DNA from 4 places in the Geobacillus sp. BMUD genome. Region 4 is predicted to be linked to each of the others. Evidence: riboswitches for the same ligand, from Rfam matches in the RefSeq annotation. Region 4 holds a riboswitch; each other region holds the start of a gene.
The links. Region 4 has a riboswitch for S-adenosylmethionine ahead of ETC05_RS10290 (bifunctional homocysteine S-methyltransferase/methylenetetrahydrofolate reductase). Riboswitches for the same ligand answer to the same signal wherever they lie in the genome.
Positions count from the first base shown of each region.

Region 1: linked by a shared signal. The riboswitch ahead of mtnK (S-methyl-5-thioribose kinase) and the one ahead of ETC05_RS10290 (bifunctional homocysteine S-methyltransferase/methylenetetrahydrofolate reductase) in region 4 are both predicted to bind S-adenosylmethionine.
Region 2: linked by a shared signal. The riboswitch ahead of ETC05_RS10745 (methionine ABC transporter ATP-binding protein) and the one ahead of ETC05_RS10290 (bifunctional homocysteine S-methyltransferase/methylenetetrahydrofolate reductase) in region 4 are both predicted to bind S-adenosylmethionine.
Region 3: linked by a shared signal. The riboswitch ahead of ETC05_RS02275 (hypothetical protein) and the one ahead of ETC05_RS10290 (bifunctional homocysteine S-methyltransferase/methylenetetrahydrofolate reductase) in region 4 are both predicted to bind S-adenosylmethionine.

Region 1 covers NZ_SDLA01000001.1:77,508-81,898, forward strand. Annotated here, with positions in the region: gene mtnA (S-methyl-5-thioribose-1-phosphate isomerase) at 1-962, opposite strand, end outside; gene mtnK (S-methyl-5-thioribose kinase) at 1,033-2,223, opposite strand; SAM riboswitch class I at 2,363-2,531, opposite strand; gene ETC05_RS00360 (carbon-nitrogen family hydrolase) at 2,626-3,438, opposite strand; gene ETC05_RS00365 (pyridoxal phosphate-dependent aminotransferase) at 3,537-4,391, shown strand, end outside.
Region 2 covers NZ_SDLA01000008.1:57,241-61,631, forward strand. Annotated here, with positions in the region: gene ETC05_RS10710 (acyl-CoA dehydrogenase family protein) at 1-252, shown strand, start outside; gene ETC05_RS10715 (arsenate reductase family protein) at 335-700, shown strand; gene gcvH (glycine cleavage system protein GcvH) at 793-1,176, shown strand; gene ETC05_RS10725 (YusG family protein) at 1,251-1,487, shown strand; gene ETC05_RS10730 (toprim domain-containing protein) at 1,584-1,943, shown strand; gene ETC05_RS10735 (thioredoxin family protein) at 1,940-2,257, shown strand; gene ETC05_RS10740 (sterol-binding protein) at 2,410-2,757, shown strand; SAM riboswitch class I at 2,830-2,939, shown strand; gene ETC05_RS10745 (methionine ABC transporter ATP-binding protein) at 3,033-4,061, shown strand; gene ETC05_RS10750 (methionine ABC transporter permease) at 4,051-4,391, shown strand, end outside.
Region 3 covers NZ_SDLA01000001.1:459,816-464,206, forward strand. Annotated here, with positions in the region: gene glpK (glycerol kinase GlpK) at 1-1,056, shown strand, start outside; SAM riboswitch class I at 1,559-1,663, shown strand; gene ETC05_RS02275 (hypothetical protein) at 1,712-2,068, shown strand; gene ETC05_RS02280 (VOC family protein) at 2,095-2,487, shown strand; gene ETC05_RS02285 (PaaI family thioesterase) at 2,662-3,144, shown strand; gene ETC05_RS18030 (hypothetical protein) at 3,141-3,269, opposite strand; gene ETC05_RS02290 (PaaI family thioesterase) at 3,542-3,958, opposite strand; gene hutG (formimidoylglutamase) at 4,103-4,391, shown strand, end outside.
Region 4 covers NZ_SDLA01000007.1:136,802-141,192, forward strand. Annotated here, with positions in the region: gene metH (methionine synthase) at 1-1,176, opposite strand, end outside; gene ETC05_RS10290 (bifunctional homocysteine S-methyltransferase/methylenetetrahydrofolate reductase) at 1,169-3,019, opposite strand; SAM riboswitch class I at 3,091-3,193, opposite strand; gene ETC05_RS10295 (hypothetical protein) at 3,379-3,696, shown strand; gene ETC05_RS10300 (ABC transporter ATP-binding protein) at 3,842-4,391, shown strand, end outside.

The sequences.
Region 1 (4,391 bases), on a different contig from region 4:
TTTGGCGTCACGTCAAACGCCGGGTTGTACACGTTGACGCCTTCCGGGGCGATGCGCACGCCGGCGAGATGGGTCACTTCGTCCGGATGGCGCTCTTCAATCGGGATGTCCGCCCCTGTTTTTGTCTTGATGTCGATCGTTGACAGCGGGGCGGCGACGTAAAACGGAATGCCGAACGATTGGGCGAGCAAAGCGAGACCGAACGTGCCGATTTTGTTCGCCGTGTCGCCGTTTCGCGCGATCCGGTCGGCGCCGACGATGATGGCGTTAATGTGTTTCGCCTTGATCGTTTGCGCCGCCATGTTGTCGGTAATAAGCGTCACATCGACGCCTGCTTGCATCAGCTCCCATGTGGTCAGGCGCGCCCCTTGCAAAACGGGACGTGTCTCAAGGGCGTAGACGGACAGCTCGATTCTTTTTTCTTTCGCCAAATAAAACGGGGCGAGCGCCGTCCCGTAGCGGGCGGTGGCGATCGAACCGGCGTTGCAAATCGTCATCACCCGGTCGCCCGGGCGGAAAAGGGACAAGGCGTATTCACCGATGCGGCGACACACATCCTCATCTTCGATTTGGATGCGGATCGCTTCGTGAATGAGCGTTGTTTTCGCTTCGTTGACGGAAGCGGCGCTGTTCGCGGCGGCGACGAGCCGGTCGAGCGCCCAAAACAAGTTGACGGCCGTCGGGCGCGCGCTCGCTAAGTAGTCGCGGTCTTGTTGCAAGCGGCGCTGAAATTCGTCCACCGCTTCGGTTTCATAGCGCGAGGCGGCGAGCGCCAAGCCGTAGGCAGCCGTGATGCCGATCGCCGGCGCCCCGCGCACTTTCAACGTCGCGATCGCTTCATGGACGTCTTCGATTGTACGCAAGTCGATGTATTCGGTGACCGATGGCAGTTTTTGCTGGTTTAAAATCGTGATATGCGTCTCGCGCCATTCGACAGAGCGCGGGATGACAAATGAGTTCATCGTCGTCTTCCTTTCTCGGTTGGTCGATTGGCCTGGGCTGGCGTTGGACGGCCGGCCCGGGCAGAGGGTGTCATCGTTCCGTTTCGACGAACAGGCGGCGGAAGCCGTCCGTTCCCGCCAGTTCGGTGCGCTCAACGATCAGGCGGCGACCGAGACGGAGCGCGTGCCGTTTCGCAGCGAGCCGTTCGTCTTTTTGTTCAATGCCGTCGAGATCCGCCACATGGGCGAGGCCGATCGTCCGGCGGATGACTTCGCAGCCGGCAAAACCGACGGCGTCAACGAACGCCTGCCGCAGCACCTCATCAAGCAGTCCGGGCGTCGCGGCGTACGTTTCGACGCTTTCGGTGCGCCAAAGCTCCGAGAATACAGACTTAAAAACGTCCCACGTCCGGTCGATATGATCAAAGAGCGGACGGCGCTCCGATTCAGGGCGGGACAACGCATTTAACAGCAAGTTGGCGAAAAATTGGCCAAGGTCAAACCCGATCGGGCCGTAAAAGGCGAATTCCGGGTCGATCACTTTCGTTTCGTCGTCGCTGGCGAAAATGCTGCCAGTGTGTAAGTCTCCGTGCAGCAGTACATCCGCTTCAGTTAAAAACTTGCGCTTCAGCTTCGCTGCTTCGAGGCGGAGGCGGTCATCTTGCCAAAGCGCTTCAACGTCTGGGCGCAATTCGTCCTCAAAGTTGTTCGTGTCATGGTCGAAAAACGGATCGGTAAAGACAAGGTCTTCCGTAATTTTGCACAGTTCCGGATTGACGAAGTTTTGCGCCAGTTTCTTTTTCTCCTGCTGGTTCATGCCGAAATCAGACGTGTAAAACGCCGTTTTGGCGATGAATTCGCCGATATGCCGCGACAACAGCGGGTACGTTTTCCCTTCGATCAGCCCTTTGCGCGCGATTTGCAGGCGAGACAAATCTTCCATCACCGTGATGGCGAGCGATTCGTCAGAATAGTAGACTTTCGGGACGTATTGCGGCACATAGCTGGCAAACGTGCGCAGCGCGTTGCTTTCAATGACGGCGCGCTTTAACGTAAGCGGCCAGCTTTCCCCGACAACTTTCGCGTACGGCAGCGCTTGTTTGATGATGACGCCTTGCTTTGTTGCTTGGTCAACGATATGAAAAACAAGGTTCAAGTTTCCGTCGCCGATCTCACGGCACAGAAGCGGCGCCCCGTCGCGGAACAAGCCGAGGCGGACAGCGAGCGCCACCGCCTTTGGTTCGGTCAGCGGTTCGTAAACCGATGTTTGCACAGTCGTCATATTCATGTTCCCCCTTTTTTCATTTCGCTCATTTTCAAATGCCGATGTTGACGCTGCACCAGAAGTTCGGCGTTTTCGGCAAATGAAAAAGCCTCTTTCGCATATGAAAGAGGCTTGAAGATTCATGGATTCTTCGCGCCTCTTATCTTTCAGAAAGACATCGGTCTTTCTGTTGGACTTAGCACCGTGCCCTGCGGAAGCATAACGCTTCCGGCGCCGCCCTTGGCGTGCGCCCTATCTCACGATAGCATTACGGTCGGTTGCTGGGCTTCATTGGGCCAATTCCCTCAGCCAACTCTTGATAAGAGTACCGGTTTCTCGTATTCAATTTTGGGAATTTTCGCGATGTTCCCAATCGTTTGGTTGCTTGATTCGAATGATACATGGTCGATCCATCGATTGTCAATACGTTTTGAAAAATTTTTTTGCCGCTTCGTAGTCATGCGGCCGGCGGTCGGCAAATACTGGGATGCGCGTACGGACGTCCGCAACGAGCGCAGGGTCAATGTCCGCCGCGACCATGCCAGGCTTCTCATCCGCCTCGGCGATCACTTCGCCCCATGGATCAATGATGAGCGAATGTCCGGCGAACACGTTGTTCGGGTCGCGCCCCGCCCGGTTGCAGGCGATGACGTAGCATTGGTTTTCAATCGCCCGCGCCATCAGGAGCGTCCGCCAATGGTGCAGGCGGGGAAGCGGCCATTCGGCGACGACAAACAGCACTTCCGCCCCGGCTAAGGTGTGGGCGCGAATCCACTCCGGAAAGCGGATGTCATAGCAGATGACCCCGGCGCACGAAACCCCGTCGAGCGAAAACAAACCTAAGCTGCTTCCCGGCTGCAAATACAAATGTTCATCCATCAGCCGAAACAGATGAAGCTTGCTGTATTCACTGACGATTTGACCGCTCCGGTCAGCCACGATCATCGTGTTCGTCACGCCGGTTGCTGTTTTTTTAGCGACCGAGCCGGCGACGAAATGAACACCGTACGTTTGCGCCAGGCGGGAGACGAATACTTTCGTCCGTTCGGCGTTGTCATCGGCAATCTCATCTAAGCGCGTTAAATCGTAACCGGTCGTCCATAGCTCCGGCAGGACGATGATGTCAGCGCCGTCCTTGGCGGCGGATTGCACGGCTGTTTCGGCTCGCTGTTCGTTTGTTTGTGGATCGCCAAACGCGATATCGAGTTGGAGGCAAGCGATGCGGATGGTCATTGTGTTTCACCCCAATAAAAAATTTGCTTTACATTTTGCTTTTTACGATATATGATTTTGCACTAGAATTTCAAGAATTTTTCAAGAAGGTGTGGGCGATGACGATGGAATTTCCTTTTTCCGAGCTGCTTGAGCAGCTGCCAAAGCAATTTTTCGCCTCGCTTGTCGCAAAAGTTGGGGAGAAAATCAAAGCCGGATGCGACGTGATCAATTTAGGGCAGGGCAATCCGGACCAGCCGACGCCCAAGCATATCGTTGAGGCGATGCAGCGGGCGGCGGCCAATCCGAAATACCATAAATATTCGCCGTTTCAAGGCTACTCCTTTTTGAAAGAAGCCATCGCCGCGTTTTACGCACGTGAATATGGGGTGAAGATTGACCCAGCCCGCGAAGTCGCCATTTTGTTCGGCGGCAAGGCCGGGCTTGTCGAGCTGCCGCTTTGTCTCGTCAACCCGGGTGATGTGGTGCTTGTTCCGGATCCAGGCTATCCCGACTATTGGTCGGGGATCGCGCTTGCTCGTGCGCGGATGGAGATGCTGCCGCTTTCTTCGGAAAACGGGTTCTTACCGGATTACGAAGCCATTCCGGCGTCGATCGCCGACCAGGCGAAGCTGATGTTTTTAAACTATCCAAACAATCCGACCGGTGCGACGGCGACAAAAGAATTTTTCGCGGAGACGGTGGCGTTTGCTGGGAAATACGGCATTGCCGTTGTGCACGATTTCGCTTATGGGGCGATCGGCTTTGACGGCCGAAAACCGGTCAGCTTCTTGGAAGCCGATGGGGCGAAAGACGTCGGCGTCGAGATTTACACCTTTTCGAAAACATACAATATGGCCGGCTGGCGCGTTGCATTTGCCGTCGGCAACGAGCGGATCATTCAGGCGCTTGAGCTTTTGCAGGATCATTTGTACGTCAGCTTGTTCGGTGCCATCCAGGAAGCAGCCGCCGCG
Region 2 (4,391 bases), on a different contig from region 4:
AAAGCGATTCAAGCGAGCGGTGAGGAGAAAAACAAGCAAAAAGTGCTGTACACGCAAATTTTCTGCCAAGAGGCGTTCAATGAAATTGAAGCCCATGCGAAAGAGACGCTCGTCGCCGTGGAACAAGGCGACACGCTGCGGATGATGCTCGCCGCGCTCCGCCGGCTGACGCGCCATACGCCGATCAACGTGATCGCGAAAAAACGCGAAGCGGCTGCCGCGCTCATTGAAGCCGAACGGTATATTGTGTGATAATGGGAAGTGCCAGGCAGACTGCCTGGTGCTTCTTTTCTTCTTGATCGTCCAAACAGCGGAAATGAAAGGGGGAGTGAAGATGGCGCTCACGCTCTATTGGTATCCAAAATGCGGAACGTGCCGGAAGGCGAAAAAATGGTTGGATGAACACGGCATTGAGGTGCAAACGGTGCATTTGGTCGACGAGCCGCTGACGAAAGAGCAGCTCGCCGACCTGCACCGGAAAAGCGGGCTGCCGCTCAAAAAATTTTTCAATACAAGCGGCATGAAATACCGTGAGCTTGGCTTGAAGGACCGGCTCGATGGCGCCTCGGAAGACGAGATGCTCGATTGGCTCGCCTCGGACGGGATGTTGGTCAAACGGCCGATTTTAACAGACGGCGAGCGGGTCGTCGTGGGCTTTCGCGAACAAGAATACGAGGCGTTTTTCGCGGAGAAGGCATAAAAATTTTTGCAAAATCGGGTGAATTCAGTGAGTTTTTGCGGAAAATCGGTTATGATGAAAAAGGATACATTTTGTCGCGATGGAGGGATTGGATGAACACGCCAAAAGAACTTCGTTACACAAAAGAGCATGAATGGGTGCGCGTGGAAGGAGAGAACGTGCGCGTCGGCATTACGGATTACGCCCAATCGGAGCTTGGCGACATCGTCTTTGTCGAGCTGCCGGAAGTCGGAACCGAAATTACGGCCAACGAGCCGTTCGGCAGCGTTGAATCGGTGAAAACCGTCTCGGAACTGTATGCACCGATCAGCGGCACGGTCGTTGAAGTGAACGAAGCGTTAAACGATAATCCAGAATATGTGAATGAATCGCCGTATGAAAAAGCGTGGATGATCGTCGTCAAACCGAACGATTTGAGCGAAATTGACAACTTGTTGACGGCCGAGCAATACGAAGCGATGATCAACGAAGGATAAACGTTCCTGCAATCTTCGCTTCGATTCGGGCACTCTATACATACCGGAATGTGATTGAAAAAGGGGTGCTCGCGATGGTGTTGCAAACGAAGCACATGGATGTCACGGAACGGATCATCGGCAAACTGAACGGCCGCTCGCTGGAATTGTACGAGGAAGGAGAGCTCATCGGGCGCCTTCCGCTTCCAGCGGCCGTCCCGTTGAAAAATGGATATATCGAACAAAACGGGAGAATTTTCAAACAGGTGACCGCTACCGTTGAACCGGACCAAAAATATGTTGACTGCGACGGGGAAGCGGGCTGGTGTTGAAAGGCAACGGTGCGATGCCGTTGCTTTTCTTTTTCCACCTTTCGCCGGCGCGGGGCATACAATATCGTATCTCCTTTTGAAGTAGGTGGGTCGGACATGCGACGCGTGGAAAAAGTGATCATTGTGGAAGGGCGATCGGACAAGCAAAAGGTGGCGGCCGTCCTGAATGAGCCTGTCGTCATTCTTTGCACGAACGGCACGATCAGCGACGCGCGTTTGGAAGAATGGGCTGATGAGCTGGAAGGATATGATGTGTACTTATTGGCGGATGCCGATGAAGCGGGGGAAAAATTGCGCCGCCAGTTTCGCCGCATGTTTCCAGAGGCAGAGCATATTTACATTGACCGGGCGTACCGTGAAGTGGCGGCCGCCCCGATTTGGCACTTGGCGCAAGTGCTGTTGCGCGCCGATTTCGACGTCCGCATCGAATTGCTCATGAGAGGGGGAGGGGAGTGAAAGCGATCGACCGAAACGATGTCAAGCGAGTGGTGGAAAGCGAGCCGCTTCTCGTCCTTTACTTGTATACCCCGCTGTGCGGCACGTGCCAGCTGGCGCGGCGGATGCTCACGGTGGTGGAGCAGTTGTTTCCGGCGCTGCCGTTTTACGAAACGGACATCAACTATATCCCTGAGCAGGCGGTTGCGTGGAAAATCGAAAGCGTTCCTTGCCTGCTTCTTTTTGTGAACGGAACGATCGCGGGCAAGTGGTATGCCTTTCATTCCGTTCCGTATTTGTATGAAGTGATTCAAACTTGTTTGCCGCCCCAGTGATCCGCCTTTTTTTGACGCCATTTGACACATTTCTTGGGAAATGACAAAAACGGCGTTGTTTCGCCAACATCGTTGTCGAGATTTTTGTAAAGGATTTCCCTCTTCCAGATGGAAATGAAAGAAACATAAGGAAATGGGGGAGGGAGATATCCATGGAAATGCGTGAATTGATCGGGAAGTTCGTGGAACGGATGCAAGTGTTGCGCCATTTGTTGCCGATTTTGCCGGATGAACAGCTGTGCGTTCGGTTTGAAAGCGGGGATGAAACCGTGCTGTTGGTGGTTGGCAAGGAGTCGTCTGCGGCGGAGATGGAACACGATGAACGGAAAACATTGACGATTAGAGGTTCCAAAGCATCGCTCGCATCGCTGTTGAACGGTGAACTGAAGTTGCAGCAGCTCGTTCGGTTGCAAGAAGTGCACGTGTCAGGAAGCTTCCGCCATCTATTGCTTCTCGAGTCGCTCCTCCATTTGGCCAAGCCGTATCGGCATGTTGGGTAAAAAATGATTGACAGCATTCGACAGGCGATGATACAATCACAATCGTAACCAATTGAATAGGTGATTGTTGCGCTCTTATCAAGAGAGGTGGAGGGATGTGCCCAATGAAGCCCGGCAACCGTCAGCGCATGCGCTGAAATGGTGCCAATTCACACAAAGCGGCCTGCTTTGAGAGATAAGAGACGGAATGGTGCACAATACCTTTCTGTTCTCTTTGCGGGCAGAAAGGTTTTCTTTTTGCGCTTTGCCGTCTTGAGGGGAAGGAAGGTGAAACAATGATTGCACTCGAGCAGGTGACAAAAATTTATCAAGCGGCCAACGGCTCGGTCACGGCCGTCGACAACGTGTCGATTGACATTCGCGAAGGGGAAATTTTCGGCATCATCGGCTACAGCGGCGCGGGGAAAAGCACGCTCATCCGGCTGCTGAATGGACTTGAGAAGCCGACGAGCGGCCGGGTGATCGTCGCCGGCCGCGATATGACGCGCGTGAAAGGTCGGGAGCTGCGCAAGGCGCGCCAAGAAATTGGGATGATTTTTCAGCATTTCAACTTGCTTTGGTCGCGCACCGTCAGGGAAAACATCGCTTTTCCGCTTGAAATTGCCGGCGTTCCGAAAGAGGAGCGGAACAAGCGGGTGGATGAGCTGATCGAACTCGTCGGCCTTTCCGGGCGCGAGGACGCCTACCCGGCGCAGCTGAGCGGCGGACAAAAGCAGCGGGTCGGCATCGCCCGCGCGCTCGCCAACAATCCGAAAGTTTTGCTTTGCGATGAGGCGACGTCGGCGTTGGATCCGCAGACGACCGATGCGATTTTGGACTTGCTCGTTGACATCAACAAGCGGCTCGGGCTGACGATTGTGCTCATCACCCATGAAATGCACGTCATCCGTAAAATTTGCGACCGCGTCGCGGTGATGGAAAGCGGCAAAATCGTCGAGCAAGGCGACGTGCTGCATGTGTTCCGGAACCCGCAGCAGCCGATTACGAAACGGTTCGTCCAACAATTGATCGAGCCCGAGGAGACGGAAGAGGCGATTTCCCATTTGTTTGGCCAATACCCGAACGGGGTGATCGCGCAGCTGACGTTCGTCGGCGCGGCCGCCGGGAAGCCGCTCATCACCGAAGTGGTGCGCCAGTTTGCCGTCGATGTCAACATTTTGCAAGGGAAAATTTCGCAAACCCATCAAGGCGCCTATGGGGTGCTGTTCGTTCACCTCGACGGGGCGGCGGATGAAATCGGCCGGGCGCTTGACTATATTCAACGCCAGCAAGTGGCGGTGGAGGTGATTCACGATGCTCGCTAACCTCCTGCCGAACGTGCAATGGGAGACGATGTGGGCGGCGACGGTCGAGACGCTGTACATGACCGGGATGGCGGTGGCGGCCACCTTCGTCCTTGGGATCGTTCTTGGCTTGCTGTTATTTTTGACGGCAAAGGGCAATCTATGGGAAAACCGATGGATCAATGCGGTCATCGCCGCGTTTGTGAATATTTTCCGCTCCATTCCGTTCATTATTTTAATTATTTTGCTCATTCCGTTTACGAAATGGCTCGTCGGGACGATGCTTGGCGCCAATGCGGCGCTGCCGGCGCTCATTATCGGGGCCGCGCCGTTTTATGCCCGCATGGTCGA
Region 3 (4,391 bases), on a different contig from region 4:
CATGTCGAGGGGGCGCGCGAACGGGCGGAGCGCGGCGAGCTGTTGTTTGGCACGATCGACACGTGGCTCATTTGGAAGTTATCCGGCGGCCGCGCCCATGTGACCGACTACTCGAACGCGTCCCGCACCTTGATGTTCAACATTCATACGCTTGAATGGGATGACGAACTGCTTGCGATTTTAAACGTGCCCAAGGCGATGCTTCCTGAAGTGCGGCCATCCTCGCAAGTATACGCGAAAACCGTCCCATACCATTTCTTTGGCGTCGAAGTGCCGATCGCCGGAGCGGCGGGCGATCAACAGGCGGCCTTGTTCGGTCAGGCGTGCTTTACGGAAGGGATGGCGAAAAATACGTACGGCACCGGTTGCTTTATGCTGATGAATACGGGGGAAAAAGCGGTGCAGTCGAAGCACGGGCTGCTGACGACGATCGCCTGGGGCATCGACGGCAAGGTCGAATACGCGCTTGAAGGCAGCATTTTCGTCGCCGGCTCCGCCATTCAATGGCTGCGCGACGGCTTGCGGATGATCAAAACAGCAGCGGATAGCGAAGCGTACGCGGAAAAAGTCGAGTCAACGGACGGGGTGTACGTCGTCCCGGCGTTCGTCGGCCTCGGCACCCCGTATTGGGACAGCGAGGTGCGCGGGGCGGTGTTCGGCCTCACGCGCGGCACGACGAAAGAGCATTTCATCCGCGCGACATTGGAATCGCTCGCTTACCAGACGAAAGACGTGCTCGCCGCCATGGAAGCCGATTCCGGCCTCTCGCTGACCACGCTGCGCGTCGACGGCGGGGCGGTGAAAAACAACTTGCTTATGCAGTTTCAAAGCGATTTGCTCGCTGTGCCGGTCGAGCGGCCGGTCATTAACGAGACGACGGCGCTCGGGGCGGCGTATTTGGCCGGACTGGCGGTCGGCTACTGGAACAGCCGGAGTGACATCGCCGCCCAATGGCAGCTCGAGCGCCGGTTTGAGCCGAAGATGGATGACAACAAGCGAACGATGCTCTACGATGGCTGGAAAAAAGCGGTGCGGGCGGCGATGGCGTTTAAATGATGGAAAAACGCGGATGCCTTGGATGACGGGCATCCGTGTTTTTACGTCCTTCGTTATGATACTGCGTGCCAGCAGGTTGACTGCTTCATCTGCTGGCATGGGGGGCTGGAACAAGTAGCCTTGCGCCTCTTGACAGCCTTTTTCCCACAAGTACTCGAGCTGTTCCTCGCGTTCTACTCCTGAAGTGAGTGGTCGTTCGGTTTTCCAAGCCACCGGCTTGCTTTCGACAGTCGAAAAATGGATAAGCGACTTTTCCGTCAAGGAGATGTTGAACGTTTTTGTTGCATCTGTCCTGAAGGTATGTAAATCTCAAGATTGTATAAAACAAAAGGGGATTTTCATCCTTCCGATGGTGCTGAATTTTTTTTCGGCATGGGGGTCTATATACTATTTTAGGGTGAAGTGAATCGCAGCAACACCCCCGAACAGACGGGCGTGGTTCAATAGTAAAGACCGTTGTCACTGAGGGGGATGTGTGGTAGGATAAGAAGAAATAGCATACGTCTTATCAAGAGTGGGCGAGAGAACGGGCTTGATGACCCCACAGCAACCTGCCGCTGGCAAGGTGCTAACACCCGCAAAGCGATGTCGCTTTGGATGATAAGAACGGCCACCCCCTTTCGCGTCATTCCGAGGCGGAAGGGGGTTTTTGATGATGGGAGGTGAGGGGGAAACAGTGGCGGAACGACTGTCGCTCCGCGCCTGCATGGCAGCGCATTTGCCGGCGGCGACGTTTGCTGTTCACGTCATGCGTTGCGTGCGGACGGAGCTCACCCGGTTCGATCGGCAGGCGGTGGTGCATATCGACCGCGGGGACGGCTATGTCCACTTGTATGGGGAAGCGCAAGGAACGATGTTTTCCCTCGTGCTGACGAACGATGAGGCAGAGGAATGGAAAGCGGAGGGGCCGTACGCCCTTGACCGCTATCTATGGCAGGAGCTAGGAAAAAAAGACATTTTCCCACCGCAAATGACCCCGTATTTGCGCGCTGTGTTTTCCATTGAATCGTAGAACGTGAGAGAAAGGAAGAACAGCGAATGGCAGTCAAAAAATTTGAACACGTCGGCATCCAAGTGAAAGATATTGAAACATCGAAAGCATTTTATCAAAACGTCGTCGGCCTCGAGCTGCTCAGCGAGATGATTCATACGAACGGGACGATGAAACTGGCGTTTTTGGGGCTTGACGGCCAGATCATCGTCGAGCTCATCGAAGGATACAACCCGAATTTGCCGACGGAAGGAAAAGTGCATCATGTCGCGTTTACGGTCGAAGGCATCGAGCAGGAGAAAGAACGGCTCGTGTCGCTTGGCATCCCGCTCGTTTGGGAGGACATTACCGAGCTTCCGAACGGGGCGAAATATTTGTTTTTCCTCGGTCCAGACGGAGAATGGATCGAATTTTACGAGCCGGAGCGATCTGCACAATAAACACGGGCGGTCCGCTGTTTGGGCCGCCTATGCATTTGCCGTCTGGTCGTTGGGCCCTCGTGCCGCGCATTCTCTCGCCAGTCTTGTCCATCACTAAGCAGCCATCCTCCTAAATAAGAGTCGTCGTTCTCTCTATTCAATGGTATACTAGAAAAAGAGAGGGGGAGATGTGTAGTGGAAGAAACGATCGTTCACGCCATTCAAGACGACTATCCGGATGAATTCGCTTGGTGCTATGGCTGCGGCCGTTTGAATGAGACGGGCCACCATTTCCGCACCGGATGGCAAGGGGACAAGACGGTGACGGTGTATACGCCGCGCCCCGAACATACAGCCATCCCTGGGTTTGTGTATGGCGGATTGATCGCCTCGCTCATCGACTGCCACGGCACCGGTTCAGCGGCGCTGGCGCTGCACCGGAAAAACGGCCATGAGCCGGGCAGCGGGGAGACGCCGCCGCGCTTTGTCACCGCTTCGCTGCACGTCGATTTTCTCAAACCGACGCCGCACGGGGTGCCGCTTGTGGCCATCGGCACAGTGACGGAAATTCATCCGAAAAAATGGCAAGTTGACACCGAAGTGTTTGCGAACGGTGAATTATGCGCCCGCGGGCAAGTCGTCGCCGTCGTGATGCCGAAAACGTTTGTCCGCTCTTAACAAGCAACGGGAAGCGCCGAAAAGCCGCTGTTTTTGGCAGCGCTTTCTTCGGCGCTTTGCCGCTGAGGGCGGTGAAGAATTGAGCGCCCCCTGCAGTTCGGCTCGCGCTGGCGGGCAAAGCCCATCATCATTCCCCCTGCCCGTTGTGAAGAGCCAAGGCGGCCGGAGACGTTGTCCGAAATGCCGCTTTCTTTCCAGTAGGTTTTGAGGGGCGGTGATTTAAGGAAACAGGCCGCTTACCAGCCTCGCTTCTCAAATAGAAAAGCCCTGTCGCATCAGGAGCGTCTTTTACACGCTCCCCCATTGTTCAAAAGAAACAACCGTTTTTCACCAGCCTTTTTGGCCTTCTTTCGGAATCCTGCCCATGACCCGCTCGCTAGCACGGAAGACCGGTGTTTCATCGTTTTCCCATGATCAGCACGGATGACGTGGCGCTCGCCACCTCTTTGCCGTTTTGCCGCACGGTGGCGGTCACATAAGCGACCGTTCGCCCGGGTTTTTCCACTAGCGCCTCGATTTCCGCTTCCCCGGCTTCCATCGGACGATGAAACGTCGTGTGCAAGTTGATCGAAGCGTGCATTTGGTCATCGCGAAGCAAGGTCGTCACCGCATAAGCCATCACGATATCGGCCGCCGCGCCGACAAACCCGCCCATAATGACGCCGTTGCCGTTGAGCAGCGATTCGCTTACCTTCCATACTCCTTTCGCATAGCCGTCCCGGGCTTCTGTCAAGCGAACGCCGAGCGTTGTATCGCACGGCGGCGGCGCGCTTTGGCCGGCGATGACGTCATGCAAGTTGACGGTTGATTTCATGCTGTGTCCCCCTTTCTGTTTTCGTATCTGTATTCTTTTATTCGCGGGAAAGACGCGATTTCCTCTTTCTGCCCCTGCCAGAAGGAGAACGGCAAAGCGGCAGCGAAAGAAACAGGTAGCTGATCGTCGAAAGGAGATGGTTCGATGTATCAACAACCCGAGAAAAGCCGCTGGACGGGGCGGGTGGACAGTGTGAGCGATGAACGGGCGTTTCGCCTCCATCAGCGCATCCGCCTGTTGGATTTATCGCAGCCGTTGGCGCCGATGGAACGAGCAGCGGCTCTCATCGGCTTTGCGTGCGACGAGGGCGTGCGCCGCAACCAAGGCCGTCAAGGGGCGAAAGAGGCGCCGGCCGCCGTGAAGGCGGCGTTGGGGCGGCTGCCATGGCATCTTCCGCAAGGCGCGTCCATCTTTGATGCGGGCGATGTCGTTT
Region 4 (4,391 bases):
GTCGTAAAGCTCATCACGGTCCGGATCGGCGAGGCAAATGTCGATGACATGGGCGCCGTTTTTCACTTGGGCGCGGGCGATTTCCGCGGCTTCTTCGTATTTGCCTTCGGCGATGAGGCGCTTAAATTTGCGCGAGCCAATGACGTTCGTCCGCTCGCCGACAAAAAGCGGGCGCATCGTTTCATCGTAGATGAGCGCTTCAATGCCGGAGACGGCGTGGACGTCGAATGAAGACGGGATCGCCCGCGGCGGAATGTGGCGCACCGCTTCGGCGATGGCCCGGATATGGTCCGGCGTCGTGCCGCAGCACCCGCCGACGATGTTGATCCATCCTTTTTCGGCAAAGCGGCGGATTTTTTCCGCGAGCATCTCCGGTGTTTCATGGTAATGCCCTTCTTCGTCCGGCAGGCCGGCGTTCGGGTAACAGCTGACCGCCGTGTCGGCAAGCGAGGCGAGCGTGCGCAAATGATCGGTCATAAACTCCGGGCCGGTCGCGCAGTTTAAGCCGACGGCGATCGGCTTCATGTGGCGGATCGAGATGAAAAACGAATCGATCGCCTGCCCGGCAAGCGTCGTGCCCATCGGTTCGATCGTGCCGGAAATCATGAGCGGCACGCGGCGGCCGACCGCTTCAAACGCTTTGGAAATGCCGATGAATCCCGCTTTGACATTCAAGGTATCTTGGCACGTTTCCAAAAGGAGAAGGTCGACGCCGCCCAAAAGCAGTCCGCGCGCCTGTTCTTCATAGGCGGCAACGAGTTCGTCAAACGTCGCTCCGCCCGTGACCGACAAAGTTTTCGTCGTCGGCCCCATCGAACCGGCGACAAAGCGCGGCCAGTCGGGCGTCGCGAACGCCTCGGCCGCTTGCTTGGCGAGCTTCGCTGCTTCGATGTTCAGCTCGAGCGCCAAATGGCCAAGCCCGTATTCATCAAGGACGATGCGCGTCGCCCCGAACGTGTTCGTTTCAATGATGTCCGCGCCGGCTTCCAAGTACGCTTCATGAATGCGGCGGATGACGTGCGGAGCGGTGATGGTCAAGTATTCGTTGCACCCTTCATACGCCTCGCCGCCAAAGTCGGCGGCTGATAAGTTGGCGCTTTGGATCATGGTGCCCATGGCGCCGTCGATGACAAGAATTTTTCGCTGCAGCTGTTGTTCGAAGATGAGGTCAGCCATGAACAACCTTCCTTTCTTTCGCGGCCGCTTCTTTTTCGTGAATGTAGCGGACGAGCTCCACGGTCATGTCGTAGCGCAAAAACGGTGTAATTAAATAAATGCCGTGAAACAAGTCGAACGCCGCATCAATGAGCGCTTTGGCGATGGCGATTCCTTCGCGCGCCGCCCGCACCGGGTCGTCGCCGCAGGCGGCCATGCGGGCGCGAATGTCGTCGGACAGCGTAATGCCCGGCACCTCATGATGCAAAAACTCGGCGTTGCGCGCGCTCACAAGCGGCATAATGCCGATGTAAATCGGCGCATCCAAATGTTTCGTCGCTTCGTGCACGGCCACGATTTTCTCTTCCGAATAAATCGGTTGGGTCAAGAAATAGTGGGCGCCGCATTGAATTTTTTTCTCCATCCGTTCGACGGCCTTATCTAAGTGACGGACGTTCGGATTGAACGCCGCGCCGATCGAGAAGTTCGTTTTTTGCCCGAGCGGTTTGCCCGAATACGACAATCCTTCGTTAAACTGGCGGATCAAGCGGATTAAATCAAACGACGATAAATCGTACACCGATGTCGCTCCCGGAAAGTCGCCGATTTTTGACGGGTCGCCGGTAATGGCGAGCACGTCGGTGATGCCGAGCGTATGCAGGCCCATCAAGTGCGACTGTAGGCCGATCAAGTTGCGGTCGCGGCACGTAATATGCACGAGCGGGCGAACGCCGAGCCGCTCTTTGATGATGGCCGCGACGGCAGCGTTGCTGATGCGCGGCGTGGCGAGCGAGTTGTCGGCCAGCGTCAGCGCATCGATGCCGGCGTCATGGAGCGCTTTCGCCCCGGCGAGAAATTTGTCAATGCCCAGTTTTTTCGGGGGATCGAGCTCGACGATCACCGAGCGGCGGGCGCGGACAAGTTCGGGAAGCGGCGTCGCTGCCGATGGTGCGTCGGATTGGACCGACACCGGCACGGCGCGCCGTTTGACGGTTTTTTCCGTTACCGGCGTCCGGTCTTGCAGCGCCCGCGCCATCGCTTCAATATGGTTCGGCGTCGTGCCGCAGCATCCGCCGAGCAGCCGCACCCCTTGGTCGCGAAACGCTTTCGCCGTTTCCTCGAAGTATTCGGCATTCGTCTCATAGACGAGCCGGCCGTCGCGATAGTCGGGGAGGCTCGCGTTCGGGTACGCCGATAAAAAGGCGCGCGTTGGCAGCGGCACTTCCTCGAGCGATTGAAGCATATAGTACGGCCCGAGCCGGCAGTTGAGCCCGACGACATCGGCGCCAAGCGCTTCTAAGCGGGCCAGGGCGTCAGCGAGCGGCGTGCCGTCTTGCAAGACGCCCACTTCATGGAGCGACACATGGGCGATGACCGGCAAATCGGTCTCTTTGCGGGCGATGGCGAGCACCGTCTCCAACTCTTCTAAATCGTAATACGTCTCGAGCAGCACGCCATCGACCCCCTCGGCGAGCAAGACAAACAGCTGCTCGCGGAACGTCCGCTTCACTTCATCAAGCGGCACGGCGCTTTTGTTTAACGTGCGCAGTCCGCCAATGGTCCCGAGCACATACGCCCGACCGTTGGCGGCTTGTTTGGCGAGCCGCACCGCCGCCCGGTTGATGGCCGGCACCTCATCTTGCAAGCCGTAGCGGGCGAGTTTCACATAGTTGGCGCCGTATGTATTCGTCTGAATGACGTCGGCGCCTGCCGCGATATAGGCTTCGTGAATATGGACGATGTCTTCCGGTTTCGATAGATTCAATTCTTCAAAACAACGGTCAACGCCATGCGAATAGAGAAGCGTCCCCATCGCCCCATCGGCGATCAGCACGCGTTGTTTCAGCTCATCAAGCAATCCCACGTTCCATTTCCCCCGTTTCTCCGCAAGTAAAAGAAAAAAGCCTTCTAAGAAGAAGACTTTCCGTTCGCTTCTTCTTATCTTCCAGGCTGCTGCCTGTCTGGATTTAGCACCTTGGCCGCCCGCCAGGTTGCTGAGGGTTCACCGGGCCAGTCCCTCCCCCTCTCTTGATAAGAATGTTCGTATGCAATTATTAGGCCTTGTTTTGATTATTACTATATAATTTAATGCATTTTCTGAAATTGTTCAATACAGTAAATGAAGAAAATTTGAAAAAATGCAAGGAAGCAAGAAGGGAGCGGCATAGAGAGGGAGAAAAAGATAGGAAAAGGAACGCTCATAATGATATGGGGGGACAAGACATGCCTGAGCGTCTGCCAATGGAAGAAGAAGTGATGGAGCTACTGATCGGCGGTTTTTCTGTTGTTATGTTGATCGCCATGGTGACGGTTGTTTTTCTTTGGCGGAAATATCGGGCGCGGCGTTCGGCGTTTTTATGGATAACCGCCCATTTTCTGCTGCACGCTGTCGCTGCCTATTTGGCATGGAGGATCACGGGATTTGATCTTACCGACGTGCAGGCTTCGGAAGAAATTTCGCTGCTGCTCGGCCAGGCGGGAGTGGCGTGGGGGACAGGGACGATTTGTTTGTTGATTGGAATGGTGAAGCTTTCAAGGTAAGGAAGGGCTGTCGCTCGATTGGCGGCGGCTTTTGTTCCTTTTGGCGACTTTCGGTTCATGGTTGTCATGATTTTTTATTGCCTTTTTTACGCTGAGTATGCTTTCATTAGAAATGACGGAAATAGGTGGAGTAGGGGGGGCGAAGGTGAGCGGACAAGCAATCATCCGCTTTGACCATGTGACGAAGGAATACGATGGGACAGCGGTATTGGACGATGTGAGTTTTGAGATGGAGCGAGGCAAATTTTATACGCTGCTAGGTCCGTCCGGATGTGGAAAGACGACGATTTTGCGGCTGATCGCCGGGTTTATTGAACCGACGCAAGGGACGATTTATTTTCACGGGAAGCCGATGAATCACGTTCCGCCCAACAAGCGGCAAGTCAATACGGTGTTTCAAGATTACGCCTTGTTTCCGCATTTGGATGTGTTTGAAAACGTCGCTTTTGGTTTGCGGGTGAAAAAAATGAAAGAAGCGGACGTTCGCCAAAAGGTGAAGGAAGCGCTCCGTTTTGTCAACTTGGAAGGGTATGAACGCCGCCGCATTCAGGAAATGTCCGGCGGCCAGCGGCAGCGCGTCGCGATTGCCCGGGCGATCGTGAACGAGCCAGAAGTGCTGCTTCTTGATGAACCGCTCTCGGCGCTGGATTTGAAGCTGCGCACGGAAATGCAGTACGAGCTTCGCGAATTGCAGC